2 linked regions of the Streptomyces clavuligerus genome follow. The main gene of each other region encodes a partner of the protein of the gene in region 2 in a complex. Links are inferred from orthologs where the notes say so. Each region holds a gene or a part of one and is shown on either strand. Other genes may lie near its edges. The genes, in order: rpsJ and nusB.

The links.
Region 1: the proteins of nusB (region 2) and rpsJ are in contact, whole or in part, in a solved structure (PDB 3D3B), measured with the Escherichia coli proteins. The link is inferred for Streptomyces clavuligerus from one-to-one orthologs.

What each region holds. Positions count from the first base shown.
Region 1 is NZ_CP027858.1:2,507,076-2,521,714, forward strand. Bases 6,073-8,885 are described here. They hold rpsJ (30S ribosomal protein S10), read right to left. Parts: upstream 7,727-8,885; coding sequence 7,418-7,726; downstream 6,073-7,417. Other genes in these bases: rplW (50S ribosomal protein L23), read right to left, coding at 6,073-6,103; rplD (50S ribosomal protein L4), read right to left, coding at 6,103-6,753; rplC (50S ribosomal protein L3), read right to left, coding at 6,759-7,403; CRV15_RS10295 (PIG-L family deacetylase), read left to right, coding at 8,615-8,885. Outside these bases: rplF (50S ribosomal protein L6), read right to left, coding at 1-269; rpsH (30S ribosomal protein S8), read right to left, coding at 291-689; CRV15_RS10220 (type Z 30S ribosomal protein S14), read right to left, coding at 901-1,086; rplE (50S ribosomal protein L5), read right to left, coding at 1,090-1,647; rplX (50S ribosomal protein L24), read right to left, coding at 1,647-1,970; rplN (50S ribosomal protein L14), read right to left, coding at 1,973-2,341; rpsQ (30S ribosomal protein S17), read right to left, coding at 2,439-2,726; rpmC (50S ribosomal protein L29), read right to left, coding at 2,726-2,950; rplP (50S ribosomal protein L16), read right to left, coding at 2,950-3,369; rpsC (30S ribosomal protein S3), read right to left, coding at 3,375-4,205; rplV (50S ribosomal protein L22), read right to left, coding at 4,205-4,552; rpsS (30S ribosomal protein S19), read right to left, coding at 4,604-4,885; rplB (50S ribosomal protein L2), read right to left, coding at 4,898-5,734; more of rplW, read right to left, coding at 5,774-6,072; more of CRV15_RS10295, read left to right, coding at 8,886-10,768; tuf (elongation factor Tu), read right to left, coding at 10,911-12,104; and 2 more genes. UniProt on the Escherichia coli protein: Involved in the binding of tRNA to the ribosomes. Part of the processive rRNA transcription and antitermination complex (rrnTAC). The complex forms an RNA-chaperone ring around the RNA exit tunnel of RNA polymerase (RNAP).
Region 2 is NZ_CP027858.1:5,822,601-5,836,586, reverse strand. What follows is about bases 10,117-13,074. They hold nusB (transcription antitermination factor NusB), read right to left. Parts: upstream 11,831-13,074; coding sequence 11,402-11,830; downstream 10,117-11,401. Other genes in these bases: CRV15_RS24630 (aminopeptidase P family protein), read right to left, coding at 12,457-13,074; efp (elongation factor P), read right to left, coding at 11,833-12,399; bldD (transcriptional regulator BldD), read left to right, coding at 10,489-10,989. Also shown: pyrF (orotidine-5'-phosphate decarboxylase), read right to left, coding at 1-838; CRV15_RS24680 (quinone-dependent dihydroorotate dehydrogenase), read right to left, coding at 835-1,968; carB (carbamoyl-phosphate synthase large subunit), read right to left, coding at 2,028-5,345; carA (glutamine-hydrolyzing carbamoyl-phosphate synthase small subunit), read right to left, coding at 5,338-6,486; CRV15_RS24665 (PH-like domain-containing protein), read right to left, coding at 6,483-7,067; CRV15_RS24660 (dihydroorotase), read right to left, coding at 7,064-8,350; CRV15_RS24655 (aspartate carbamoyltransferase catalytic subunit), read right to left, coding at 8,353-9,339; bifunctional pyr operon transcriptional regulator/uracil phosphoribosyltransferase PyrR, read right to left, coding at 9,514-10,089; more of CRV15_RS24630, read right to left, coding at 13,075-13,563. UniProt on the Escherichia coli protein: Part of the processive rRNA transcription and antitermination complex (rrnTAC). The complex forms an RNA-chaperone ring around the RNA exit tunnel of RNA polymerase (RNAP).

The sequences.
Region 1 (14,639 bases), 3.3 Mb from region 2 along the record:
ATTTCGAGCGCCTTGGTGTACCCCTGGGTCACACCGGTGATCATGTTCGCCACCAGCGTGCGGGACAGGCCGTGCAGGGCCTTGTTCTGACGCTCGTCGTTGGGACGGGTGACGTTGAGAACGCCGTCCTCGCCCTTGGCGATCTCGATCGGCGCGGCAACGGTGTGGGTGAGGGTGCCCTTCGGGCCCTTCACCTCGACCGTGCGGCCGTCGATGGTGACGTCCACACCGGCGGGAACCTGGATGGGGAGCTTGCCGATACGCGACATTGGCTTTTCCTCCGTTCCCGACTACCAGACGTAGGCGAGGACTTCCCCACCCACGCCCTTCTTCTGTGCCTGCTGGCCGGTGAGCAGCCCGTGGGACGTGGAGATGATCGCCACGCCGAGGCCGCCCAGAACCTTGGGCAGGTTGGTGGACTTCGCGTAAACGCGCAGACCCGGCTTCGAGATCCGCTTGATGCCCGCGATGGAGCGCTCACGGTTCGGACCGAACTTGAGCTCAAGGACGAGGTTCTTGCCGACCTCGGCGTCCTCGACCTTCCAGCCGCTGATGAAGCCCTCCTGCTGGAGGATCTCCGCGATGTGCGACTTGATCTTGCTGTGCGGCATCGCCACGGTGTCGTGGTACGCCGAGTTCGCGTTCCGCAGACGCGTCAACATGTCTGCGATCGGATCAGTCATGGTCATGAATTGGCCTTCGGCCTCTCTCGCCGGGGTTTCCTGTATGCGCCATCCCTCTCCCCACACAGGGGCGGGACGGGTGCGGCGCGGGGACCTACGGCGTAGTAAGTCGTACGGGCGGCGGACGCCCAACCCTCCTAGCCTAAGCCATGGAGTGCTGGGCCCCCGCCGACCCTCTGCTTACCGAGAGCGTCCGGTAGAACCCGAAAAGCGGGTTTTACCAGGAGCTCTTGGTCACGCCCGGCAGCTCGCCACGGTGAGCCATCTCACGAAGGCACACACGGCAGAGGCCGAACTTGCGGTACACGGAGTGGGGACGACCGCAGCGCTGGCAGCGCGTGTAAGCACGCACGCCGAACTTGGGCTTGCGGGCCGCCTTGGCAATGAGAGCCTTCTTCGCCACGGCTCACGCCTCCTTGAACGGGAAGCCGAGGTGACGAAGGAGCGCGCGGCCCTCAGCGTCGTTGGTCGCCGTGGTCACCACGGTGATGTCCATACCCCGGACGCGGTCGATCTTGTCCTGGTCGATCTCGTGGAACATGACCTGCTCGGTGAGACCGAAGGTGTAGTTGCCACGGCCGTCGAACTGCTTGGGGGACAGACCACGGAAGTCGCGGATGCGCGGCAGCGCCAGCGACAGGGTGCGGTCCAGGAACTCCCACATGCGGTCGCCACGGAGCGTGACGTGTGCACCGATCGGCTGGCCCTCGCGCAGCTTGAACTGCGCGATGGACTTACGGGCCTTGGTGACGGCCGGCTTCTGGCCGGTGATCGTGGTGAGGTCCTTGATGGCACCCTCGATCAGCTTGGAGTCGCGGGCGGCGTCGCCCACACCCATGTTGACCACGATCTTGACGAGACCGGGGATCTGCATGACGTTCTCGTACGAGAACTCCTCGCGCAGCTTGTCCTTGATCTCGTTGCGGTACTTCGTCTTGAGACGCGGAGTGGTGGTGGTAGCCATCAGATGTCCTCACCCGTCCGCTTGGCAACGCGGATCTTGTTGCCCTCGTCGTCGAAGCGGTAACCGACGCGGGTCACGACCTTGTTGCCGTCCTTCTCCACGACGAGCTGAACGTTGCTCACGTGAATCGGGGCCTCAGTGGTGATGATCCCGCCGGACTGCGAACCGCGCGCGGTCGGACCGGCCTTGGTGTGCTTCTTGACCCGGTTGACACCCTCGACCAGGACCCGGTCCTCGCGGGGGAAGGCCGCGATGACCTTGCCCTGCTTGCCCTTGTCCTTGCCGGTGATGACCTGTACCAGGTCGCCCTTCTTGATCTTCATGCTTACAGCACCTCCGGCGCGAGCGAGATGATCTTCATGAACTTCTTCTCGCGCAGCTCACGGCCGACGGGGCCGAAGATACGGGTGCCGCGAGGGTCGCCGTCGTTCTTCAGAATGACGGCGGCGTTCTCGTCGAAGCGGATGTACGAGCCGTCCTGGCGGCGGCGCTCCTTGACGGTGCGAACGATGACCGCCTTGACGACGTCACCCTTCTTCACGTTGCCACCGGGGATCGCGTCCTTGACGGTGGCGACGATGACGTCACCGATGCCCGCGTAGCGGCGACCCGAACCACCGAGAACACGGATGCAAAGGATCTCCTTGGCACCAGTGTTGTCGGCGACCCGAAGTCGCGACTCCTGCTGGATCACGTCTATCTCCTGTTTGTCTGCCGGTTCCCCGGGGGGCCGCTGAGCGGCCCCCCGGAGCCTGGCGGAACTGAACTCGAAGGGTTACCCCTTCAAGCGATTACTTGGCCTTCTCGAGGATCTCGACGACGCGCCAGCGCTTCGTCGCGGACAGCGGCCGGGTCTCCATGAGGAGGACACGGTCGCCGACGCCCGCAGCGTTCTGCTCGTCGTGGGCCTTGAGCTTGTTCGTACGACGGATGACCTTGCCGTACAGAGCGTGCTTGACGCGGTCCTCGACGGCGACGACGACGGTCTTGTCCATCTTGTCGCTGACGACCAGACCCTCGCGGGTCTTGCGGAAGCCGCGCTCGGCCTTGGTCTCTTCAGTCACGTTGTTCTCGCTCATCAGGCGCTCTCCACCGTCTCGATGCCCAGCTCGCGCTCGCGCATCAGGGTGTAGATCCGGGCGATGTCCTTACGGACGGCCTTGAGCCGACCGTGGTTTTCGAGCTGGCCCGTCGCCGCCTGGAAGCGGAGGTTGAACAGCTCTTCCTTGGCCTCGCGGAGCTTGTTGACAAGCTCCTCGTTGCCCAGCTCGCGCAGCTCCGACGCCTTGGTACCGGTCGACATCACGCTTCACCTGCCTCGCGCTTGACGATCCGGCACTTCATCGGCAGCTTGTGGGCTGCACGAGTGAGGGCCTCACGCGCAGTCTTCTCGTTCGGGTAGGACAGCTCGAACATCACGCGACCGGGCTTGACGTTCGCGATCCACCATTCCGGCGAACCCTTACCGGAACCCATGCGGGTCTCGGCGGGCTTCTTCGTCAGGGGACGGTCCGGGTAGATGTTGATCCAGACCTTGCCGCCACGCTTGATGTGGCGGGTCATCGCGATACGGGCCGCCTCGATCTGGCGGTTGGTCACGTACGCCGGAGTAAGGGCCTGAATGCCGTACTCGCCGAACGCAACCTGCGTACCACCCTTGGCCATGCCACTGCGCTTCGGGTGGTGCTGCTTACGGTGCTTGACCCTACGGGGGATCAGCATGTCGGTCAGGCCTCCGTTCCGGTGCTCTCAGCCGGAGCAGCGGCAGCGGCCTCGGCCTTGGGGGCCTCGGCAGCGGCGCTCTGCTGCGGCTTGCGACCGCGACCGCCACGCTCGCCACCGCGGCCACCGCGGCCGGCCGGGCGGTCGGAACCGCCACGGGCCGGACGGTTGCCGGCGCGGGCGGCGGCGTTCTCGGCGCGGACCTCGGCGATGTTCTTGACATCGCCCTTGTAGATCCAGACCTTCACACCGATGCGGCCGAAGGTCGTCTTGGCCTCGAAGAAGCCGTACTCGACGTTCGCGCGGAGCGTGTGCAGCGGCACACGGCCCTCGCGGTAGAACTCCGAGCGGGACATCTCGGCGCCGCCGAGACGGCCACCACACTGGATCTTGATGCCCTTGGCGCCCGCCTTCATCGCCGACTGCATGCTCTTGCGCATGGCACGGCGGAAGGAGACGCGCGAGGAGAGCTGCTCGGCGACGGCCTGGGCCACCAGCTGAGCGTCCACCTCGGGGTTCTTGACCTCAAGGATGTTGAGCTGGACCTGCTTGCCGGTCAGCTTCTCCAGCTGGCCACGGATCTTGTCGGCCTCGGCGCCACGGCGACCGATGACAATGCCCGGGCGAGCGGTGTGGATGTCCACGCGGACACGGTCACGGGTGCGCTCGATCTCAACCTTCGAGATACCGGCGCGCTCCATGCCGGACGTCAGCATCCGACGGATGGCGACGTCTTCCTTGACGTAGTCCTTGTACAGCTTGTCGGCGTACCAGCGGGACTTGAAGTCCGTGGTGATGCCGAGCCGGAACCCGTGCGGGTTAACCTTCTGGCCCATTACCGGGTTCCTTCCTTGCTGCTGACGACCACGGTGATGTGGCTGGTCCGCTTACGGATCCGGTAGGCACGGCCCTGGGCACGCGGACGGAACCGCTTCAGGGTCGGGCCCTCGTCCACGTACGCCTCGCTGATGACCAGCGTGGAGGCGTCCGTGTGGTCGTAGTTGTGCGCGGCGTTGGCGATGGCGCTGTCCAGCACCTTGCCAACCGGCACGCTCGCGGCCTGCGGGGCGAAACGCAGGACCGCCTGAGCCTCCGTGGCGTCCATGCCACGGATGAGGTCCACCACGCGGCGGGCCTTCATGGGCGTGACGCGGATGTACCGCGCCTGGGCCCTGGCTTCCATGGTTGTCCCTTCAGTGTCTGACACGTTCGTCATAGTCGTTCCACCCCGCGATTAGCGGCGCTTCGACTTCCGGTCGTCCTTGACGTGGCCGCGGAAGGTGCGAGTCGGCGAGAACTCGCCGAGCTTGTGGCCGACCATCGACTCGGTGACGAACACCGGAACGTGGGTCTTGCCGTTGTGCACCGCGATCGTGTGGCCCAGCATGGCCGGGACGATCATCGAGCGACGGGACCAGGTCTTGATGACGTTCTTGGTGCCTGCCTCGTTCTGTACGTCCACCTTCTTGATCAGGTGGTCGTCGACGAAGGGCCCCTTCTTGAGACTGCGCGGCATCTAAACCCGCTCCTAGCGCTTCTTGTTCGTCTTGCGGCGGCGGACGATGTACTTGTTGCTCGCCTTCTTGGGAGAACGCGTACGACCCTCCTTCTGACCCCACGGGCTGACCGGGTGGCGACCACCGGAGGTCTTGCCCTCACCACCACCGTGCGGGTGGTCAACCGGGTTCATCGCGACACCGCGGACGGTCGGGCGGACGCCCTTCCAGCGCAGGCGGCCGGCCTTGCCCCAGTTGATGTTCGACTGCTCGGCGTTGCCGACCTCGCCGATGGTGGCGCGGCAGCGGACGTCGACCAGACGGATCTCACCGGACGGCATGCGCAGGTGGGCCATGGAGCCCTCCTTCGCCAGCAGCTGCACGGAGGCACCCGCGGAGCGGGCGAACTTCGCGCCGCCGCCGGGCCGCAGCTCGATGGCGTGGATGGTCGTACCGACCGGGATGTTGCGCAGCGCCAGGTTGTTGCCCGGCTTGATGTCGGCCCCGGGGCCGTTCTCGACGCGGTCACCCTGCGACAGGCCACGCGGCGCGATGATGTAGCGCTTCTCGCCGTCCGCGTAGTGGAGCAGCGCGATGCGCGCGGTGCGGTTCGGGTCGTACTCGATGTGAGCGACCTTCGCCGGCACGCCGTCCTTGTCGTGACGACGGAAGTCGATCACACGGTAGGCGCGCTTGTGGCCACCGCCCTGGTGGCGGACGGTCACACGACCGGTGTTGTTACGGCCGCCCTTGCTGTGCAGGGGGCGGACCAGCGACTTCTCCGGCGTGGACCGCGTGATCTCGACGAAGTCGGCGACGCTGGAGCCACGACGGCCCGGAGTCGTCGGCTTGTACTTGCGGATACCCATTTCTCAGTCCTCGTCCGATATTCGGACCAGGGCGCTCCGTCAGGAGGCCTGGCCGAAGATGTCGATACGGTCGCCCTCGGCGAGGGTCACGATGGCGCGCTTCGTGTTGGCGCGCTTGCCGAAACCGGTGCGGGTGCGCTTGCGCTTGCCCTGGCGGTTGATCGTGTTGACCCCGGTGACCTTGACCGAGAAGACCTTCTCAATGGCCTGCTTGATCTGGGTCTTGTTGGCACGCGGGTCGACGACGAACGTGTACTTGTTCTCGTCCAGCAGCGCGTAGCTCTTCTCGGAGACAACCGGCTTGACGAGAATGTCGTGCGGGTCCGAGAAGGTCTTGCTGGTAACGGTGACCTGAGCGTTGTCGGTCATCAGGCGTCGTTCCCTTCGGTCTCGTTGGCCTGGGGGCCAGACACGAAGGTCTCGAAGGCGGCCTGAGTGAAGACCACGTCCTCGGAGCGGATCACGTCGTACGTGTTCAGCTGGCCCGGCTCCAGGATGTGCACCTGGGGCAGGTTGCGGGCGGACAGCCACGCGGCCTCGTCGGAGCGCTCGACGACCAGGAGCAGGTTCTTGCGCTCCGAGATCTTGCCGAACAGCGTCCGGGCGGCCTTGGTGGAGATGCCACCCTCGACCACGCCGGTGACGACGTGGATACGCGCGTTGCGGGCCCGGTCGGTGAGGGCACCGCGCAGGGCGGCGGCCTTCATCTTCTTGGGGGTGCGCTGCGAGTAGTCGCGCGGCACGGGGCCGTGCACAACGCCACCGCCGGCGAACTGCGGAGCGCGGGTCGAACCCTGGCGGGCGCGGCCGGTGCCCTTCTGGCGGTAGGGCTTCTTGCCACCACCACGGACCTCGCCACGCGTCTTGACCTTGTGCGTGCCCTGGCGGGCAGCGGCCAGCTGCGCGACGACGACCTGGTGGATCAGCGGAACGCTGACCTTGGCGTCGAAGATCTCGGCCGGGAGCTCGACGGTCCCGGTCTTGTCACCCGCGGGCGACAGAATGTCAATGGTGCTCATAGTCCTCAGGCCCCCTTGGCCGCAGTGCGGACCAGGACCAGGCCGCCGTTCGGACCAGGAACCGCGCCCTTGATGAGCAGCAGGCCCTTCTCCGCGTCAACGGCGTGAACGGTCAGGTTCTGGGTGGTGACCCGCTCGTTGCCCATACGGCCCGCCATGCGGAGGCCCTTGAACACACGGCCCGGGGTGGCGCAGCCACCGATGGAACCGGGAGAGCGGTGCTTGCGCTGCGTACCGTGACCGGCACCCAGACCACGGAAGTTGTGGCGCTTCATGACACCGGCGAAGCCCTTGCCCTTGCTCTTGCCCGTGACGTCAACCTTGACGCCGGACTCGAACACGGCAGCCGTGATCTCCTGGCCGAGCGTGTACTCGCTGGCGTCGGAGGTACGGAGCTCCACCAGGTGGCGGCGCGGGGTCACGTCGGCCTTGGCGAAGTGGCCCTTGAGGGGCTTGTTCACCTTGCGCGGGTCGATCTCGCCGAAGGCGATCTGGACCGACTCATAGCCGTCGACGTCATTGGTACGGACCTGGGTGACAACACAGGGCCCGGCCTTGACGACGGTCACCGGGACGACACGGTTGTTCTCGTCCCAGACCTGGGTCATGCCGAGCTTCTCGCCCAGGACGCCCTTGATCTGCTTAGCCATCTTCTCCGTGCCTCTCAGAGCTTGATCTCGATGTCAACGCCGGCCGGAAGGTCCAGGCGCATCAGCGAGTCAACGGTCTTGGGCGTCGGGTCGAGGATGTCGATCAGGCGCTTGTGCGTGCGCATCTCGAAGTGCTCGCGCGAGTCCTTGTACTTGTGCGGCGACTTGATGACGCAGTACACGTTCTTCTCAGTGGGCAGCGGCACCGGGCCCGCGACCGACGCACCAGTGCGGGTCACCGTCTCGACGATCTTCTTCGCCGAGGAGTCGATGACCTCGTGGTCGTAGGCCTTGAGCCGGATGCGGATCTTCTGTCCCGCCATGGCTACTCAGTAGTCCTGTCTCTAGTGAACGCTCTGGAACTCGGGGGGTCCTGCGCTTTTCTCCGACCCACGCGGTCGGGCGTGTCGCGCTCCCTCTACGCAGATGTCCCAGGGGACATCCCAACCAAGGGGGCGCGGGTCCGGCCCGCGCATCGGGGGAAAAGCACCCACCGAGTGCCTGGTCTGCACCCCGCTGACACTTCCCGGAAGATTCCCGTACGTCCGCCTCAGCGCTGCCGTACGGCAGATGGGGCGACGAGTACTGTGGGACTCGCTTCCGGTCCTCCCGGCGGGAGGCGCGCAGCATCGGCACTCAACCGAGCAACCCGCACAGTCTGCCATACGGGATGGCGCGCTGGCCAATCGAGCCGTAGAGAGTACCCCAGGTCACGGGGGTTCACGCAGACGGCACGGCGCATCGCGCGAAGATCGCCGGAAAGATCGCCTCGGCTCCGGCTCCCCGGACCGCTCCCCCGCCGTCCGCGGACGGATCACCGAGTGATCGTCCAGCCCCTCGGACGGCTTCCCCGACGGCTCCCGGGCGACTCCCCGGCCGCCCCCCCTGCACCTCCCCGGCCGCGCCCCGACTGCACTCCGGCACCTCCCCGGCTGTACGCACGGTGACCCCTCGGCCGTCGCCCGCCGTCGCCCGCCATCGCCCGCCATCACGACGGAGCGTTACCCTCCGCTCGCCTCCCGTCCCCTCCCACGTGCGTTATCACCGTGTTTTTGAACAAGAGTTCACCGCTCGGGCAACCCTGTGTGACGATAATCCGTCTCATTCTGCGCGACCCCGCCTGACCAGCGGTTCGCGCCAGTACCACCATGTAACGCAGCCAGGGCCGCAGGCCGCCCGCTGCGGGGGAAGCGGACGGAGCGCACGGCCAAGTGAAGAGAGCACCCTCGCATGCCCTGGTTCGGGCTGCCCGGATATCCGAGCCGGAGTCCGGTGCCGGGGCGGACACCCCCCGGCGCGGGCCCCGGCGCCGCGCCCTCGTGACCGCGGCGGGCCTGCTCGGCGCGGGCGTCGCCACCGGCTGCACGGTTCCCGACCCGCAGCGGCCGATACCTGCGGCCGACCCCGCGCCCGGTATGCCGATCGCCAGCTCCCGGCGGGCCCAGCTGATGCAGATCCTCGCCCACCCGGACGACGATCTGTACTTCATGAACCCGGACACCCAGCGGATGCTCGACTCCGGGACCCCCCTGGTCTGCGTCTATGTCTCCGCCGGGGAGCACACCGGGAAGAACCGCGTCCCCGGGGGGCAGGAGCCGGCCCCGGACACCCGCGCCTACTCCTCCGCCCGCCACCAGGGGCTGCGGCAGGCGTACGCCTCCCTCCTCGGGCTGGACAAGTTCACCGAGTGGACCCGGGGCGTCACCGCACTGCGCCGGGACCGGCTGGCCGAGATCAACACCCTCACCAACGGCCACCGCCGGGTCGAGCTGATCTTCCTCAATCTGCCCATGCACACCCGCCGCCGCTGGATGGCGCTCCCCAGCCTCTGGCACGACCGCGCGGTCGAGGTGCAGACCGTGATCGCCGAGGGCTCCCCGCTGCGGAAGACCGTCCCGTACGCGTACGACGAGCTGATCGACGTCCTCGTCGGGCTGATGGAGCAGTACCGGCCCACCGTGATCCAGACCCTGGACCCGGACCCGGACATCCAGCACAGCGACGAGCGGACCCGCCGTCTGGACAGCGAGCAGCGCGGCTACTCCGACCACGGCGACCACACCGCCGTGGCCTGCTTCAGCTGGGCGGCGATGGTGCGCTGGGTGGCCCGGGCGACCGAGGACGGCGGGCAGGTGCCCGGCTTCGTCGTGAACGCCTTCCGCGGCTACTACAACCGCCACTGGCCCAAGAACCTCCCGCCGCGGGTCCTCCAGGAGAAGGCGGCGCACCTCGTCCCCTACGGCGGTGACCCCGGCTGGCAGTGCGGCAACGACGCGGGCTGCGGCGACTACAGCGTCGGCGGGACCCGGCCGCTCCGGAACAAGAAGGGCTGGGTGCGCTCCACCCACCACCGCTACCCCGGGCCCCGCCCGGCCGTCACCGTGCAGCCGGACAAGCGGCTCGCCGCCTACGGGGTGCTGGGGCTGCGCGCGGTGCGCTGGCGGGAGACCGCGCCCGGCAGCGGCACCTGGGGCGCCCCGGACGACCTGGGCGGCGGCCCGCTGGCGCCCGCGCTGGGCGCCGCGGTCCTCAAGGACGGACGCCAGCTCCTCTTCGGGCTGCGGTTCGCCGCGCTCGGCGGGCGGGGGGCGCCCAACCGACGCGAGATCGTGCTGCTGGAGCAGCGGCGCGCGGGCGGCGACTTCCTGCCCTGGACGGGCCTCGGCAACCCGGAGCACAGCGACGACCGGGGCCGGCGGATCGGGGTCCCGGTGGCGGTGGCCGCGCCGGACGGCCGGGTCCACCTCTTCGTGCGCGACGCCGACAAGCAGCTCAGCACCCGGGTGCGGGCGGCCGACGGAAGCTGGGGCCCCTGGCGGCGCCTCGGCGGTCCGGAGATCCAGGACGGGCTCAGCGCGGTGGTGGACGCGCGGGGGCGGGTCCAGGTCTTCGCCGCGGGCCGGGACGGTGTGGCGCACTGGGGGCAGCGGGCCCCCGGGGAGCCGGTGGCCCTCCGCCCCGGGGGCCCGCTGCCGCCGCCCGGCGGGCCGGTCACCGCGCTCCCCGACCGGGACGGCGGGGTGGGGCTCTACTACCGCGCGCCGGCGGCGGCGGAGCTGACCGCGGTCGGCCTCGACGGCACCCCGCTGCCCGGCGGCGGGCTCCCCGGGTACGGCCCGGTCGGCGCGGTCCGCACCCGTACGGGCGCCGTCCTGCTCGACCGGGGGCTGCGGGGCGGGATGCGGCTGTCCTCGTCCGGCCGGACGGTGAACCGTTCGGCGGGAGTCCGGGCGCTGTCCGACCCCACCCTGCTGGACTGCCACTACGGCCCCACCGCCGTCGCTCTCGGGGCGGACGCGCGGCCCTTTCTCGTCTGGCACCCGAAGAACGGCACGGCCCCGGTGCGGCGCACGGGCAGCGTCTGAGCAGATCCGTCCGCCGTCCGAGGACGGCGGACGGCGTACGGCAGAGGGCAGAGGGCAGACGAAAGGGCCCCGCACCGGTGAACGGTGCGGGGCCCTTCGTACGGCGGCTCGCTGGGAGCTACCGGGTCAGAGCGTCAGGCGATCACTTGGTGATCTTGACGACCTGGCCGGCGCCCACGGTCCGGCCACCCTCACGGATGGCGAACTTCAGGCCCTCCTCCATGGCGACCGGCTGGATCAGCGCGACGGTCATGGAGGTGTTGTCGCCCGGCATGACCATCTCGGTGCCCTCGGGGAGGGTCACGACGCCGGTCACGTCCGTGGTACGGAAGTAGAACTGCGGGCGGTAGTTGTTGAAGAACGGGGTGTGACGGCCACCCTCGTCCTTCGACAGGATGTAGGCCTGGGCCTCGAACTCGGTGTGCGGGGTGACCGAGCCCGGCTTGATGATGACCTGGCCGCGCTCGACGTCCTCGCGCTTGATGCCACGGAGGAGCAGACCGACGTTCTCACCGGCCTGGCCCTCGTCGAGCAGCTTGCGGAACATCTCGATGCCGGTGACCGTGGTGGTGGTCTTCTCGGTCTTGATGCCGACGATGTCGACGGTCTCGTTGACCTTGAGGACACCACGCTCGATACGACCGGTGACGACGGTGCCACGACCGGTGATCGTGAAGACGTCCTCGATCGGCATCAGGAACGGCTTGTCGACGTCACGCTCGGGCTGCGGGATCGCCTCGTCGACGGCGGCCATCAGGTTCAGGACCGACTGGCCCCACTCCTTGTCGCCCTCCAGCGCCTTCAGCGCGGAGACGCGGACGACCGGCAGGTCGTCGCCCGGGAACTCGTACTCGGAGAGGAGCTCACGGACCTCGAGCTCGACGAGCTCCAGGATCTCCTCGTCGTCCACCATGTCGGCCTTGTTCAGGGCGACGACGATGTACGGAACGCCGACCTGGCGGGCCAGGAGCACGTGCTCCTTGGTCTGCGGCATCGGGCCGTCGGTGGCGGCGACCACGAGGATGGCGCCGTCCATCTGCGCGGCACCGGTGATCATGTTCTTGATGTAGTCCGCGTGACCCGGGCAGTCGACGTGCGCGTAGTGACGCGACTCCGTCTGGTACTCGACGTGCGCGATGGAGATGGTGATACCGCGCTGGCGCTCCTCAGGAGCCTTGTCGATCTGGTCGAACGCCGAAGCCTCGTTCAGGTCCGGGTACGCGTCGTGCAGCACCTTGGTAATGGCGGCCGTGAGGGTCGTCTTACCGTGGTCGATGTGACCGATGGTGCCGATGTTGACGTGCGGCTTAGTCCGCTCGAACTTCGCCTTCGCCACTGGGGTCCTCCTGGGGAGTGGTTCTGTACGCCTTACTCATCGGCGCCAGGTGATCTTTGCTGGGATGCCGGGTCCCAGGGGCATTCCATCCCGGTCTGGGAGGGAATGCCCCGTCGGGCTCCGGTGACAAGCCTAAAGCGTGCACTCGGGTGAGTTACTCGCCCTTGGCCTTCGCGATGATCTCCTCGGCGACGTTCCGCGGAACCTCGGCGTAGGAGTCGAACTGCATCGAGTAGCTTGCGCGACCCGAGGTCTTGCTGCGGAGGTCGCCGACGTAGCCGAACATCTCCGACAGCGGCACGAGGCCCTTGACGACACGGGCGCCGCTGCGCTCCTCCATGGCCTGGATCTGGCCACGGCGGGAGTTGATGTCGCCGATGACGTCACCCATGTAGTCCTCGGGCGTGACGACCTCGACGGCCATCATCGGCTCAAGGATGACGGGGGACGCCTTGCGGGCGGCCTCCTTGAACGCCTGCGAACCGGCGATCTTGAAGGCGAGCTCGGAGGAGTCGACCTCGTGGAAGGCGCCGTCGAGGAGCGTGACGCGCACGCCCGTCATCTCGTAGCCCGCCAGGATGCCGAACTGCATGGCCTCCTGCGCACCGGCGTCCACGGAGGGGATGTACTCCTTGGGCACGCGGCCACCGGTGACCTTGTTCACGAACTCGTACGCCGAGTCGCCGCCCTCGATGGGCTCGATCGCGATCTGCACCTTGGCGAACTGACCGGTACCACCGGTCTGCTTCTTGTGGGTGTAGTCCACGCGCTCGACGGCCTTGCGGATCGTCTCGCGGTACGCGACCTGCGGCTTGCCGACGTTGGCCTCGACCTTGAACTCACGACGCATACGGTCGACGAGGACATCGAGGTGGAGCTCGCCCATACCACCGATGATGGTCTGGCCGGTCTCCTCGTCCGAGTGGACCTGGAAGGAGGGGTCCTCCTCCGCGAGACGCTGGATGGCGACACCCAGCTTCTCCTGGTCGCCCTTGGACTTGGGCTCGATCGCGACCTGGATCACCGGCGCCGGGAAGTCCATGGACTCCAGGATCACCGGGTTCTTGTCGTCGCAGAGCGTCTCACCGGTGGTGGTCTGCTTCAGGCCCATGACGGCGACGATGTCACCGGCGCCCACCGACTCGATCTCCTCACGCTTGTTGGCGTGCATACGGTAGATCTTGCCGATGCGCTCCTTCCGCCCCTTGACGGAGTTCAGCACCGCGGTGCCGGCCTCCAGGCGACCCGAGTAGACCCGGATGAAGGTGAGCTTGCCCAGGTGCGGGTCGCTCGCAATCTTGAACGCGAGGGCCGCCAGCGGCTCGGTGTCGGCCGGCTTGCGCTTCACGACCACCTCGGGGTCCTTGACGTCGTGGCCCTCGATGGCCTCGACGTCCAGGGGGGAGGGGAGGTAGCGCACGACGGCGTCGAGCAGGGGCTGGACGCCCTTGTTCTTGAACGCGGTGCCGCAGAACACGGGGGTGACGGTGGAGGTGTCGGGCTTGCCGGACGCGATGGTGATACGACGGATCGCGGCGTACAGCTGCTCCTCGGTGGGCTCCTGGCCCTCCAGGTACAGCTCCATGATCTCTTCGTCGTTCTCCGCGACCGTCTCGATCAGCTTGCCGCGCCACTCGTCGGCGGCCTCGGTGTGCGTGGCCGGGATGTCGACGACGTCGTACATCTCGCCCTTGGACGCCTCGGCGGACCAGACCAGGGCCTTCATGCGGACGAGGTCCACAACACCCTGGAAGTTGGCCTCGGCGCCGATCGGGAGCTGCATCACGATCGGGGTCGCGCCGAGGCGGTCCACGATCATGTCGACACAGCGGTGGAACTCGGCACCGGTGCGGTCGAGCTTGTTGACGAAGCAGATACGCGGAACGCCGTAGCGGTCCGCCTGACGCCAGACGGTCTCGGACTGCGGCTCAACACCGGCGACACCGTCGAACACGGTGACGGCACCGTCGAGGACACGGAGCGAACGCTCCACCTCGACGGTGAAGTCCACGTGACCCGGGGTGTCGATGATGTTGATCGTGTGATCGACGTCCTCGAGCGGCCAGTGACAGGTCGTCGCGGCGGACGTGATCGTGATGCCGCGCTCCTGCTCCTGCTCCATCCAGTCCATCGTGGCAGCGCCGTCGTGGACCTCACCGATCTTGTAGCTCACACCGGTGTAGAAGAGGATGCGCTCGGTGGTCGTCGTCTTGCCCGCGTCGATGTGGGCCATGATCCCAATGTTGCGGACCTTGGCCAGGTCAAGCGAAGTGGTGGCCATATGGCTCAGTCTTCTCTCGGTCTCGATGGGGGTAGCGACTACCAGCGGTAGTGCGCGAAGGCCTTGTTGGACTCGGCCATCTTGTGCGTGTCCTCACGCTTCTTGACCGAGGCGCCGAGGCCGTTCGAGGCGTCCAGCAGCTCGTTCATGAGGCGCTCGGTCATGGTCTTCTCGCGACGGGCGCGGGAGTAACCGACCAGCCAGCGCAGCGCGAGGGTGGAGGCGCGGCCCGGCTTGACCTCGATCGGCACCTG
Region 2 (13,986 bases):
CCCCGTCGGCGGCGGAGACGGCCGCCCGGATCTCCTCGGCGAAACGCTCGGCGGACGCCCGCAGGGCCGCCGGGTCGGGGCCGTGCCGCAGCACCCCCCGGCTGACGCTGGGCACCACCTGGCCGACCGCCGCGCCGAAGACAGCGGGCAGATCCGCCGGGGTCGCGCCCTGCGCCCCGATCCCGGGGGCCAGCAGCGGACCGTTGATCGCCAGGTCGACCCCGGCGTCGCCCAGGGTGGCGCCGACGACCGCGCCCACCGAGCCCATCGGCTCCGCCCCGGCGTTCTCGGCCGCCATCCGGTCCAGCATCAGCTGGGCCAGCGCCCGCCCGTCGGCGGCGGTGGCGCGCTGCACCTCGGCGCCCTCCGGGTTGGAGGTGAGCGCGAGGACGAAGACCCCCGAGCCGGAGCGGGCGGCCAGGTCGAGCGCCGGGCGCAGCGAGCCGAAGCCGAGGTACGGCGAGACGGTGACCGCGTCCGAGAAGAGCGGGGAGCCCGGGTCCAGATAGGTGGCGGCGTACGCGGCCATCGTGGAGCCGATGTCGCCGCGCTTGGCGTCCATCAGCACCAGGGCGCCCGCCTGGCGGGCCTCGGCGACGGCGGTCTCCAGGACGGCGACGCCGCGCGAGCCGAAGCGCTCGAAGAACGCGGACTGCGGCTTGAGCACCGCGACCCGGTCGGCCAGCGCCTCCACGGTGGTGCGGGTGAACCGCTCCAGGCCCGCGACGGTGTCGTCCAGGCCCCAGTCGGTGAGCAGGGAGGGGTGGGGGTCGATGCCGACACAGAGCGGGCCACGGGTGTCCATGGCCGTGCGCAGCCGGGCGCCGAAGGGGATCACGCGGCGCTCTCCTCGGTGGTGGCGGAAGCGGTACGGGCCTCGCGGACCCCGGCGCCGACGGCCTCGGCGAGGGTGGCGTAGGGGCTGGCGGCCAGGCGCGCGGCGAGGCCCTTGTGGACGGCGCGGCACCAGAACGGGCCCTGGTAGATGAAGGCGCTGTAGCCCTGGACCAGGGTGGCCCCGGCGAGGATGCGCTGCCAGGCGTCCTCGGCGGTCTCGACGCCGCCGACGCCCACAAGGGTGATCCGGTCGCCCACCCGGGCGTACAGCCGCCGCAGGACCTCCAGGGAGCGCTCCTTGAGCGGGGCGCCGGAGAGGCCGCCGGTCTCGGCGGTCAGCTCCGCCGGGGAGGCGAGGCCCTCGCGGGAGATGGTGGTGTTGGTGGCGATGATGCCGTCGAGGCCGAGTTCCACGGCGAGGTCGGCGACGGCGTCGACGTCCTCGTCCGCGAGATCGGGGGCGATCTTGACGAGCAGGGGGACCCGGCGGGAGGTGACCGTGCGGTCGGCGGCCTCGCGCACGGCGGTGAGCAGCGGTCGCAGCGCCTCGGTGGCCTGGAGGTTCCGCAGCCCGGGGGTGTTGGGCGAGGAGACGTTGACCACGAGGTAGTCGGCGTGGGCGGCGAGCCGCTCGGTGGAGGTGACGTAGTCGGCGACCGCCTCCGCCTCGGGGACGACCTTGGTCTTGCCGATGTTGACGCCGACGACGCCCCGGAAGACCGGACGGCGCTCGGCGAGCCGCTGGGCGACGGCCGCGGAGCCCTCGTTGTTGAAGCCCATGCGGTTGATCAGGGCCCGGTCGGGGATCAGCCGGAACAGCCGCTTCCTGGGGTTGCCCGGCTGGGCCAGACCGGTGACGGTGCCGATCTCGACATGGTCGAAGCCGAGCATCGTCAGACCGTCGATGGCGACGGCGTTCTTGTCGAAGCCCGCGGCGAGCCCGAAGGGCCCGTGCATCCGCAGTCCGAGGGCCTCGGTGCGCAGCTCCCGGTGGCGGGGGGCGAGCACGGCGGCGATGTACGTCCGCAGGACGGGTACGGAGGCGGCGCGCTGAATCCAGCCGACGGCCAGGTGGTGGGCGCGCTCGGGGTCCATCCGCCGGAAGACGAGGTCGAAGAGAAGTCGGTACATGGTGGGGTCCTCATCAGGAGGGGGACACCGGTGTCCGGTGTCCCCCTCGGGTCGTCGTCCTAGTCGCGGCCGGCGGTCAGCCGCCGGGCGTGTTCCTGGAGGGAGCGGACGCCCACGTCGCCGCGGCCGAGCGCGTCGATGCCCTGGACGGCGGCGGCGAGCGCCTGGACCGTGGTGAGGCAGGGGACGGAGCGGGCCACGGCGGCGGTGCGGATGTCGTAGCCGTCGAGCCGGCCGCCGGTGCCGTACGGGGTGTTGACGATGAGGTCGACCTCGCCGTCGTGGACGAGCTGGACGATGGTCCGCTCGCCGTTCGGGCCCTCGCCCTCGCTGTGCTTGCGCACCACGGTGGCGTTGATGCCGTTGCGCTTGAGGACCTCGGCGGTGCCGGAGGTGGCCAGCAGCTCGAAGCCGTGGGCGACCAGCTCCCGCGCCGGGAAGATCATCGAGCGCTTGTCCCGGTTGGCGACGGAGATGAAGGCGCGGCCCTTGGTGGGCAGCGGGCCGTAGGCGCCCGCCTGCGACTTGGCGTAGGCGGTGCCGAAGACGGAGTCGATGCCCATGACCTCGCCGGTGGAGCGCATCTCCGGGCCGAGGATGGTGTCGACGCCCCGGCCGTGGATGTCCCGGAAGCGGGACCACGGCAGCACGGCCTCCTTGACGGAGATCGGCGCGTCCATGGGCAGGGTGCCGCCGTCGCCCTCCCGGGGGAGCAGCCCCTCGGCGCGCAGCTCGGCGATGGTGGCGCCGAGCGAGATCCGGGCGGCGGCCTTCGCCAGCGGCACGGCCGTGGCCTTGGAGGTGAAGGGCACGGTGCGGGAGGCGCGCGGGTTGGCCTCCAGGACATAGAGGATGTCCCCGGCCAGGGCGAACTGGATGTTGATCAGTCCGCGGACGCCGACGCCCCGGGCGATGGCCGCCGTGGAGGCGCGCAGCCGCTTGATGTCGAAGCCGCCCAGGGTGATGGGGGGCAGGGCACAGGCGGAGTCGCCGGAGTGGATACCGGCCTCCTCGATGTGCTCCATGACGCCGCCGAGGTACAGCTCCTCGCCGTCGTAGAGGGCGTCGACGTCGATCTCGATGGCGTCGTCGAGGAAGCGGTCGACGAGAACCGGCCGGTCGGGCGAGATCTCGGTGGACTCGGCGATGTACGACTGGAGGCGGGCCTCCTCGTACACGATCTCCATGCCGCGCCCGCCGAGGACGTAGGAGGGGCGGACGAGGACGGGGTAGCCGATCTCGTCGGCGATGGCCTTGGCCTCGGCGAAGGTGGTGGCGGTGCCGTGCTTGGGGGCGGGCAGCCCGGCCTCCTGGAGGACCCGGCCGAAGGCGCCGCGGTCCTCGGCGGCGTGGATGGCCTCGGGGGAGGTGCCGACGACCGGGACGCCGTTGTCCTTGAGCGCCTGGGCGAGGCCCAGCGGGGTCTGGCCGCCGAGCTGGACGATCACACCGGCGATCGGTCCCGCCTGCGCCTCGGCGTGCACGATCTCCAGGACGTCCTCCAGGGTGAGCGGCTCGAAGTAGAGCCGGTCGGAGGTGTCGTAGTCGGTGGAGACGGTCTCCGGGTTGCAGTTGACCATGACGGTCTCGTACCCGGCGTCGCTGAGCGCGAAGGAGGCGTGGACGCAGGAGTAGTCGAACTCGATGCCCTGGCCGATCCGGTTGGGGCCGGAGCCGAGGATGATCACCGCGGGCTTCTCGCGCGGGGCGACCTCGGTCTCCTCGTCGTACGAGGAGTAGAAGTACGGGGTGCGGGCGGCGAACTCGGCGGCGCAGGTGTCGACGGTCTTGTAGACGGGGCGGATGCCGAGCGCGTGCCGGACCTCGCGGACGACGTCCTCGCGCAGCCCGCGGATGCCCGCGATCTGGCTGTCGGAGAAGCCGTGGCGCTTGGCCTCGGCCAGCAGCTCGGGGGTGAGCTTCTCGGCGGCGGCCAGCTCGTCCGCGTACTCCTTGATCAGGAACATCTGGTCGACGAACCAGGGGTCGATCCGGGTGGCCTCGAAGACCTCCTCCGGGGTGGCCCCGGCACGGATGGCCAGCATCACCGTGTTGATCCGGCCGTCGGTGGGGCGGACGGCGGCGCGCAGCAGCTCGTCCTTGTCGCCGAGGTCGGCGGCGTCGCCGGAGAAGTCGAACTGGCTGCCCTTCTTCTCCAGGGAGCGCAGGGCCTTCTGGAGGGCCTCGGTGAAGTTGCGGCCGATGGCCATGGCCTCGCCCACCGACTTCATGGTGGTGGTGAGACCGGCGTCGGCGGAGGGGAACTTCTCGAAGGCGAAGCGGGGGGCCTTGACCACGACGTAGTCGAGCGTGGGCTCGAAGGAGGCCGGGGTCTGCTCGGTGATGTCGTTGGGGATCTCGTCCAGCGTGTAGCCGACGGCGAGCTTGGCGGCGATCTTGGCGATCGGGAAGCCGGTGGCCTTGGAGGCGAGTGCGGAGGAGCGGGAGACCCGGGGGTTCATCTCGATGACGATGATCCGGCCGTCGACCGGGTTCACGGCGAACTGGATGTTGCAGCCGCCGGTGTCGACGCCGACCTCGCGGATGATGGCGATGCCGATGTCGCGGAGGCGCTGGTACTCACGGTCCGTGAGGGTCATCGAGGGGGCGACGGTGATGGAGTCGCCGGTGTGGACGCCCATCGGGTCGAAGTTCTCGATGGAGCAGACGACGACGACATTGTCGTTCTTGTCGCGCATCAGCTCCAGCTCGTACTCCTTCCAGCCGAGGATGGACTCCTCCAGGAGGACCTCGGTGGTCGGGGAGAGCGTGAGGCCCTGGCCCGCGATGCGGCGCAGCTCGTCCTCGTCGTGGGCGAAGCCGGAGCCCGCGCCGCCCATGGTGAAGGAGGGGCGGACGACGACGGGGTAGCCGCCCAGGGTGTCGACGCCCGCGAGGACGTCGTCCATGGAGTGGCAGATGACGGAGCGGGCGGACTCGCCGTGGCCGGTCTTGCGGCGGACCTCCTCGACGACCTCCTTGAAGAGGTCGCGGTCCTCGCCCTTGTTGATCGCCGTCACATTGGCGCCGATCAGCTCGACACCGTACTGCTCCAGGACGCCGCGCTCATGGAGGGAGATGGCGGTGTTGAGGGCGGTCTGGCCGCCGAGGGTGGGCAGGAGCGTGTCGGGGCGCTCCTTGGCGATGATCTTCTCGACGAACTCGGGGGTGATCGGCTCGACGTAGGTGGCGTCGGCGATCTCCGGGTCGGTCATGATCGTGGCCGGGTTGGAGTTGACCAGGATGACCCGCAGCCCCTCGGCCTTGAGGACCCGGCACGCCTGGGTGCCGGAGTAGTCGAACTCGGCGGCCTGGCCGATGACGATCGGGCCGGAGCCGATGACCAGGACGGACTGGATGTCGGAGCGCTTAGGCACGCTGGTCCTCCATCAGGGAGACGAAGCGGTCGAACAGGTAGGCGGCGTCGTGGGGACCGGCCGCCGCCTCGGGGTGGTACTGGACACTGAAGGCGGGCCGGTCGAGGAGTTGGAGCCCCTCCACCACGTTGTCGTTGAGGCAGACGTGGGAGACCTTGACCCGGCCGAACGGGGTGTCGGAGACACGGTCGAGCGGGGCGTCCACGGCGAAGCCGTGGTTGTGGGCGGTGACCTCGACCTTGCCGGTGGAACGGTCCTGCACGGGCTGGTTGATGCCGCGGTGGCCGTACTTCAGCTTGTAGGTGCCGAAGCCGAGGGCCCGGCCCAGGAGCTGGTTGCCGAAGCAGATGCCGAAGAGCGGGGTCCCGCGCTCCAGCACCGCGCGGACCACGGTGAGGTCGGCGGTGGCCGGGTCGCCGGGGCCGTTGGAGAGGAAGACGCCGTCCGGCTGGACCGCGTACACGTCGTCCGCGGTGGCGGTGGCGGGCAGGACGTGCACCTCGATGCCGCGCTCGGCCATCCGGTGCGGGGTCATGCCCTTGATGCCGAGGTCGATGGCGGCGACGGTGAACCGCTTGGTCCCGATCGCCGGGACGACATAGGTCTCGGCGGTGGCGACCTCGGCGGAGAGGTCCGCGCCGGTCATCTCGGGGGCGCTGCGGACCCGGGAGAGCAGGCTCTGCTCGTCGGCGACGGCCTCGCCCGAGAAGATGCCGACGCGCATCGCGCCGCGCTCGCGCAGATGGCGGGTGAGGGCGCGGGTGTCGATCCCGCTGATGCCGACCACGCCCTGCGCGGCCAGCTCCTCGTCGAGGGTGTGCCTGGAGCGCCAGTTGGAGCGGACCCGCGAGGGGTCGCGCACCACATAGCCGGCGACCCAGATCCGCCGGGACTCGTCGTCCTCGTGGTTGACGCCCGTGTTGCCGATGTGGGGGGCGGTCATCACGACGACCTGGCGGTGGTAGGAGGGGTCGGTCAGGGTCTCCTGGTAGCCGGTCATACCGGTGTTGAAGACCGCTTCGCCGAAGGTCTCCCCCACAGCCCCGTAGGCACGGCCGCGGAAGGTGCGGCCGTCCTCCAGGACGAGAACGGCGGGGGCTGTGTTCTTCGCCGAGGCGATCCCCGGGGTGGAGGTCGTCATCGTGCGCCTTCCGTCATATCGGTCAGTTGGTTCAGGGTGGTGACCCACTCGGGGTGCACGGCCGCGGTGTCGGAGCGGAAACCGGAGTCGATCAGGGTGTCGCCGAGCTGCCAGGTGACGATCAGCAGACCGCCCTCGGGGAGGACCTTCCCGGCGATGCCCCGGTCGATCCGGGCGCCGCGCAGATCCCGGCGGGGGATGTGGAAGTCGTCGGCCCCGGGGCGGACCGCGGTCAGCCCTTCGTCGGTGAGGCTCAGCTCGACCCGGCTGCGGACGCCGAGGCCGTGGGCGACGATCCGGTCCAGCCACTGCCCGGCGGTGGTCGAGCCGTGGTAGCGGCCGGTCAGGGCCAGCCGTGCGGCGCCGGGGTCGGCGGGCGGGGCGGCCGGGGCGGGCAGCCCGGACTGGAGGGCTCCGCGCCACTTCCAGCCCTGGCGCATCAGCCACCAGACCAGGGCGATGAAGATCAGCAGTCCGACGACCCAGCCGATGCGGGCCGCCCAGTCGGTCACCTCCGCCGACTTCTGTTCGGCGGCGAGCGGGGCCGGGAGCCGGGTTGCGATATGGGTCAGTGATGTCACGCGAGTTTCCCGTCGAGTACCGTGGCGCGGCCCCGCAGGAAGGTGTGGGTGACGCGGCCCGGCAGCTCACGCCCCTGGTAGGGGGTGTTGCGGCTGCGGGAGGCGAAGCGGGCGGGGTCCACGGTCCCACGGTATGCCGGATCGACCAGGACCAGGTTGGCGGGCTCGCCCGCGGCCACGGGGCGGCCGTGCCCGGCGAGCCGGCCGATCCTCGCGGGGCGGAAGGACATCCGGTCGGCGACGCCCGCCCAGTCGAGCAGCCCGGTCTCGACCATCGTCTCCTGGACCACGCTGAGCGCGGTCTCCAGGCCGACCATGCCCATGGCCGCCGCGCCCCACTCGCAGTCCTTGTCCTCGTGCGGGTGGGGGGCGTGGTCGGTGGCCACGCAGTCGATGGTGCCGTCGGCGAGGGCCTCGCGCAGGGCCAGCACATCGGCCTCGGTGCGCAGCGGCGGGTTCACCTTGTAGACGGGGTTGTAGGTGCGGACCAGCTCGTCGGTGAGGAGGAGGTGGTGCGGGGTGACCTCGGCGGTGACGTTCCAGCCCTTGGACTTGGCCCAGCGGACGATCTCGACGGAGCCCGCCGTGGAGAGGTGGCAGACGTGCAGCCGGGAGCCGACGTGCGCGGCGAGCAGCACATCGCGGGCGATGATCGACTCCTCGGCGACGGCGGGCCAGCCGCCGAGACCCAGCTCGGCGGAGACGACGCCCTCGTTCATCTGGGCGCCCTCCGTGAGCCGGGGCTCCTGGGCGTGCTGGGCGATGACCCCGTCGAACGCCTTCACGTACTCCAGCGCCCGGCGCATGATCACGGCGTCGTCGACGCACTTGCCGTCGTCGGAGAAGACCTTCACCCCGGCGGCGGAGTCGTGCATGGCGCCCAGCTCGGCCAGGTGCTTGCCCTCCAGGCCCACGGTGACGGCGCCGACCGGCTGGACGTCGCAGTAGCCGGACTCCTTGCCGAGCCGGTAGACCTGCTCGACCACACCGGCGGTGTCGGCGACGGGGTGGGTGTTGGCCATGGCGTGGACGGCGGTGTAGCCGCCGACGGCCGCGGCGCGGGTGCCGGTGAGGACGGTCTCGGAGTCCTCGCGGCCGGGCTCGCGCAGATGGGTGTGGAGGTCCACCAGGCCGGGCAGCAGGATCTGGCCCTCCGCCTCGACGACCTGGGCGCCCTCGGCGCTCAGACCGGTGCCGACCCGGGTCACGGCCGCGCCCTCGATCAGGACGTCCTGCGCGGCGCCGCCGAGTACCTTCGCACCACGGATAAGGATCGTGCTCATGGTCAGTGGTTCTCCTGGGTCCGTGCGGGGGTGGGGGTGGCGGCGGACTCGTAGCCGCCCATCAGCAGATAGAGGACGGCCATCCGGGTGGAGACGCCGTTGGCGACCTGTTCGACCGCCGTGCAGCGGTCCGAGTCGGCGACCTCGGCGGTGATCTCCATACCCCGGTTCATCGGGCCGGGGTGCATCACGACGGCGTGTTCGGGCATCCGGGCCATCCGGTCGCCGTCGAGTCCGTAGCGGCGGGAGTACTCGCGCTCGGTGGGGAAGAAGGCGGCGTTCATGCGCTCGCGCTGGACCCGGAGCATCATCACGGCGTCGGACTTGGCGAGCACCGCGTCCAGGTCGTAGGAGACCTCGCAGGGCCAGCGCTCGACCCCGATGGGGAGCAGGGTCGGCGGGGCGACCAGGGTGACCTCGGCGCCGAGGGTGTGCAGCAGCAGGACGTTGGAGCGGGCGACCCGGCTGTGCAGGATGTCGCCGACGATGGTGATCCGGCGTCCGGCCAGGTCGCGCCCGATACCGGCGTCCCGTCCGACCAGCCTGCGGCGCACGGTGAAGGCGTCGAGCAGGGCCTGGGTGGGGTGCTCGTGGGTGCCGTCACCGGCGTTGACGACGGCGCCGTCGATCCAGCCGGAGTTCGCCAGCCGGTAGGGCGCGCCGGAGGCGTGGTGGCGGATGACGACGGCGTCGGCGCCCATCGCCTCCAGGGTGAGCGCGGTGTCCTTCAGGGACTCGCCCTTCGACACCGACGACCCCTTGGCGGAGAAGTTGATGACGTCGGCGGAGAGCCGCTTGGCGGCGGCCTCGAAGGAGATCCGGGTCCGGGTCGAGTCCTCGAAGAAGAGGTTGACGACGGTACGGCCGCGGAGGGTGGGCAGTTTCTTGATCGGCCGGTCGGCGACCCGGGCCATCTCCTCGGCGGTGTCGAGGATGAGGACGGCGTCGTCACGGGTCAGATCGGCGGCCGAGATGAGGTGGCGCTTCATCGGAGGGCTCCGAGGGGTCCGGGGTTCGGGAGGGCTCAGGGGGCGGTGGCGCGCGGTGCCGGGGCGGCGGCCGTGCGGGGCCGGGTGCCGGTGGACCGGTTTCCGGGGCGGATGGCCCCGGGGCGCACGGGTGCGCGGAGGTCGCCGGCGGGCGGAGGGAGGGCCTGGGGCGGGCTACTGCCCGGCGGCCGGGGCGTTCTCGCGCACCCCGAGCAGCACGGTGTCGCGGCCGTCCTCCTCGGAGAGCTGGACCCGGACCGTCTCGCGGAGCGACGTGGGCAGGTTCTTGCCCACGTAGTCGGCGCGGATGGGCAGCTCGCGGTGGCCCCGGTCGACGAGGACGGCGAGCTGTACGGCACGGGGGCGGCCGATGTCGCCGAGCGCGTCGAGGGCGGCGCGGATGGTGCGGCCGGAGAAGAGCACGTCGTCGACGAGGACGACCAGTCGGCCGTCGATGCCGTCACCGGGGATCTCGGTCCGGCCCAGCGCCCGGGCGGGCCGCAGCCGCAGATCGTCCCGGTACATGGTGATGTCGAGCGAGCCGACCGGCATGGCGCGGCCGGTGATCTCCTCCAGCTTGGCGGCGAGCCTGCGGGCGAGGAAGACGCCGCGGGTCGGGATGCCGAGGAGCACCACGTCGTCGGCGCCCTTGGCGCGCTCGACGATCTCGTGGGCGATCCGGGTCAGAACCCGGGCGATGTCGGGCGCCTCAAGAACGGGGCGGGCCGCATCGGAGTTGTGTGTGTCCATACGAGAAGGACCTCCTTCTCCGCCTCACGGGACGGATCTTAAAGGACGTCTGATGTGCGTCATTACCGTACCAGGGGCCGGAGGGGGCCGTGCACCGGGCCGGTCCGGGCGGGCGTACGGGGCCGCTCCGGGGGTGGCGCGAGGGCGGGGCGGGAGCCGGGCAAGGAGCCGTGGACAAGGAGCGCGGACAAGGAGTGTGGGCAAGGGAGCGGGCAGGGGGCGGGCAGGGACGAAAACGAGCCGGGGAACGGGCCCCGGCGTCGTACCGATCATGACAAGTTACCGGTCCGGCCCACCCGGCTTGACGCATCCAAGTAACTCTGCGTAACCTCACAGTGAGTTACCAGCCGCGCGGCCGAGCCGTACGGCGTCACCTCGTCACAGCGTCCGGGGAGCCATATGTCCAGCGAATACGCAAAACAGCTCGGGGCCAAGCTCCGCGCCATCCGCACCCAGCAGGGGCTGTCCCTCCACGGCGTGGAAGAGAAGTCCCAGGGCCGCTGGAAGGCCGTGGTGGTCGGTTCGTACGAGCGCGGCGACCGCGCCGTGACCGTCCAGCGACTGGCCGAGCTGGCCGATTTCTATGGGGTCCCGGTGCAGGAGCTGCTGCCGGGGACGACCCCGGGCGGAGCCGCCGAGCCGCCGCCGAAGCTGGTGCTCGACCTGGAGCGCCTGGCCCATGTCCCGGCCGAGAAGGCGGGCCCGCTCCAGCGCTACGCCGCCACGATCCAGTCCCAGCGCGGTGACTACAACGGCAAGGTGCTCTCGATCCGCCAGGACGACCTGCGCACACTCGCCGTCATCTACGACCAGTCGCCGTCGGTGCTGACCGAGCAGCTCATCAGCTGGGGTGTGCTCGACGCGGACGCGCGTCGCGCCGTCAGCCACGAGGAGAGCTGAGGCAGCCGCCTTTCCGCTCACTCCGCGCCTCCGCCGCTGGCGCGTCCGTTCCGTCCCCCGAGGCCCGAGCCGTTCGGGAGGGTCGAGGAGAAACGTCACGGCGATATCGGCACAGCAGGAGGGCGGGCCCCCCGGGAGGGGCCCGCCCTCCTGTCGTTTCCGGCGGAGTGCCCCATGGCGGGAGCCGTGTGCCGCTGGAGGCACCGGGGGCACAGAAGGCGCGTGAGACGCCCGGCAGCGCTCCGGTGGAGGGTCGGAGCGGCCCCGGCCCCACCGTGCGCCTCCGGTGCGCCAGAGGCCCCGGAAGGGGCAATTCCGGAACCTGTGCTCCCCCGGCGCACAGCACTCGGGCCCGGGTCCGACGACTGCGGAAGTCGTCGGACCCGGGCCCGGGTGTCGAACCGGCCCGCCGCTACGCGCGGCGCAGGCTCGGCTTGAGGTCCTTGAAACGGCCGAGGAGACCGTTCACGAACGCGGGCGACTCGTCGGTGGAGAACTCCTTCGCGAGCTCCACCGCCTCGTCGATCACGACCGCGTCCGGCGTCCCGTCCACCCACACCAGTTCATAGGTGCCCAGCCGCAGGATGTTGCGGTCCACGACCGGCATCCGGTCCAGGTCCCAGCCCTCGGCGTAGGTCGCGATCAGCTCGTCGATCCGGGGCGCGTACTGCGCGTACCCCTCGACCAGCTCCATCGTGTACTCGCTGACCGGAGGCTGCCGGGTGTCGGTCCGCGAGTGCCGAATCCAGTCGGCGAGGACGGTCTGCACGGAGACATCGCGCTGGTCGGCCTCGAAGAGGATCTGGAAGGCGCGCTTACGGGCCTTGTTGCGGGCGGCCACGGTTAGCTGTTCACCCGGCTGAGGTAGTCGCCGGAGCGGGTGTCGACCTTGATCTTCTCACCGGTGGTGATGAAGAGCGGGACCTGGACGGTGTAGCCGGTCTCCAGCTTGGCGGGCTTGGTGCCACCGGTGGAGCGGTCGCCCTGGACGCCCGGCTCGGTCTCCGCGATGACCAGCTCGACGGCGGCGGGCAGCTCGACGTAGAGCACCTCGCCCTCGTGCGTGGCGACGGTGGCGGTGAAGCCCTCGATCAGGAAGTTCGCGGCGTCGCCGACGGACGGGCGGGAGACGTGCAGCTGGTCGTAGGTCTGCATGTCCATGAAGACGAAGTAGTCGCCGTCCATGTACGAGAACTGCATGTCGCGGCGGTCGACGGTGGCCGTCTCGACCTTCACGCCGGCGTTGAACGTCTTGTCGACGATCTTGCCGGACAGCACGTTCTTGAGCTTGGTGCGCACGAAAGCCGGGCCCTTGCCGGGCTTGACGTGCTGGAACTCGACGACGGACCACAGCTGGCCGTTGTCGAGCTTGAGCACCATGCCGTTCTTGAGGTCGTTCGTGGAAGCCACGGTTGCGGAATCTCCTGGACTGACGCTGGTGGACGGCCGAGGGCTGCGGGCCGCGCCTCAGAGCGCGAGCAGTTCCTTGGTCGTGATGGTGAGTAGCTCGGGTCCGCCGTCCGCCTCCTGGCGCACGACGAGCGTGTCATCGATCCGGACCCCGCCCCGGCCCGGGAGGTGGACCCCCGGTTCGACGGTGACCGGCACACAAGCGTCCAGTTTACCCATGGCGGCCGGAGCCAACTGCGGGTCCTCGTCGATTTCCAGGCCGACACCGTGTCCGGTGAGCGGGGCGAGGCCCTCGCCATGGCCCGCCGCGTCCAGGATCTGGCGTGCCGCGCGGTCCACATCGCGGCACGCGGCGCCCGGTGCCAGGGCCTCACGGGCGGCCCGCTGCGCGGCGAAGACAAGATCGTACAGTTCGATCTGCCACTGGGCCGGGGAGGTGCCGATGACAAAGGTACGGCCGATCTCACACCGGTAGCCCCGGTAGTCCGCGCCCACGCAGACGGAGAGGAAGTCGCCCTCCTCGACCCTGCGGTCCGTGGGGTGGTGTCCCCGGCGGCCGGAGTTCGGTCCGGTGGCCACGGAGGTGGGGAACGCGGGGCCGTCCGCGCCGTGGTCGATCAGACGGCGTTCCAGCTCCAGGGCGAGATGGCGTTCGGTGCGGCCGACGAGGATCGACTCCAGCAGCTCCCCGAGGGCCTGGTCGGTGATCTCCGCGGCGATCCGCAGACAGGCGATCTCCTCCTCGTCCTTGACCACGCGGAGCTGCTCGACCGCGAGACCGAGGTCGGCGAGGCGCATCCGGGGCGCGACGGAGCGGACCGCGCGGTGGCGGGAGACGGTGAGGTGGTGCTCCTCGACGGCGAGCGAGGCGCCGCCGGCGGTGCGGGCGAGATCGGCGGCGGCGACGGCGGGGTCGCCGGAGGCGGTGGGCAGCACGGTCAGGCGCAGCCGCTCGTCGGGGCGGCCCTCGCGGGTGTCGCCCGTGGGCTCCCGGGGGCAGAGCAGGACGTCCTCGGCCGGGCCGAGGAGCAGGACCGCGCCACGGGGGGCGCCGCCGGCGAGGTAGCGGACGTTGGCGGGCCGGGAGACGAGGGCGCCGGCGGTGCCGGTGGCCGCGTATCGCTCGCGCAGGCGGTTGCGGCGGACGCCATACACCTCAGACATGTCCTGAGCGTACGAGCGCCCCCGCGCCGGGGCCCGCCGGGACGTCCGACCGGGTTTCTTCCCGCACCGGGTGCGGCAGCCTTCTCCCTCCCACCGGGCGGGAGCGTGCCCGCTTCCGGCACCGGGTGGGCCGTCTGCCCGTGGTGGGGGGTGCAGGGTCGTCCCCACCCCGTGTGGGCCGGGGCCGCCCCTACTCCCACCGGGCGGGAGTATGCCCACGTCCCGCACGGGGGCCCGTCTCCCCGTGGTGGGGCCCCTGGCCGGGATCCGGGGCCGCCTTTCTCCCACCGGGGCGGGAGTGTGCCCACTGCGTGCGGGGGGCCTGCGGCTCCCCCTTCCCACCGGGCGGAGGTGTGCCCACTCCCCGCACCGAGTGAGCCGTCTCCCCGTGGTGGGGGGTGCAGGGTCGTCCCCGGAAGGGAC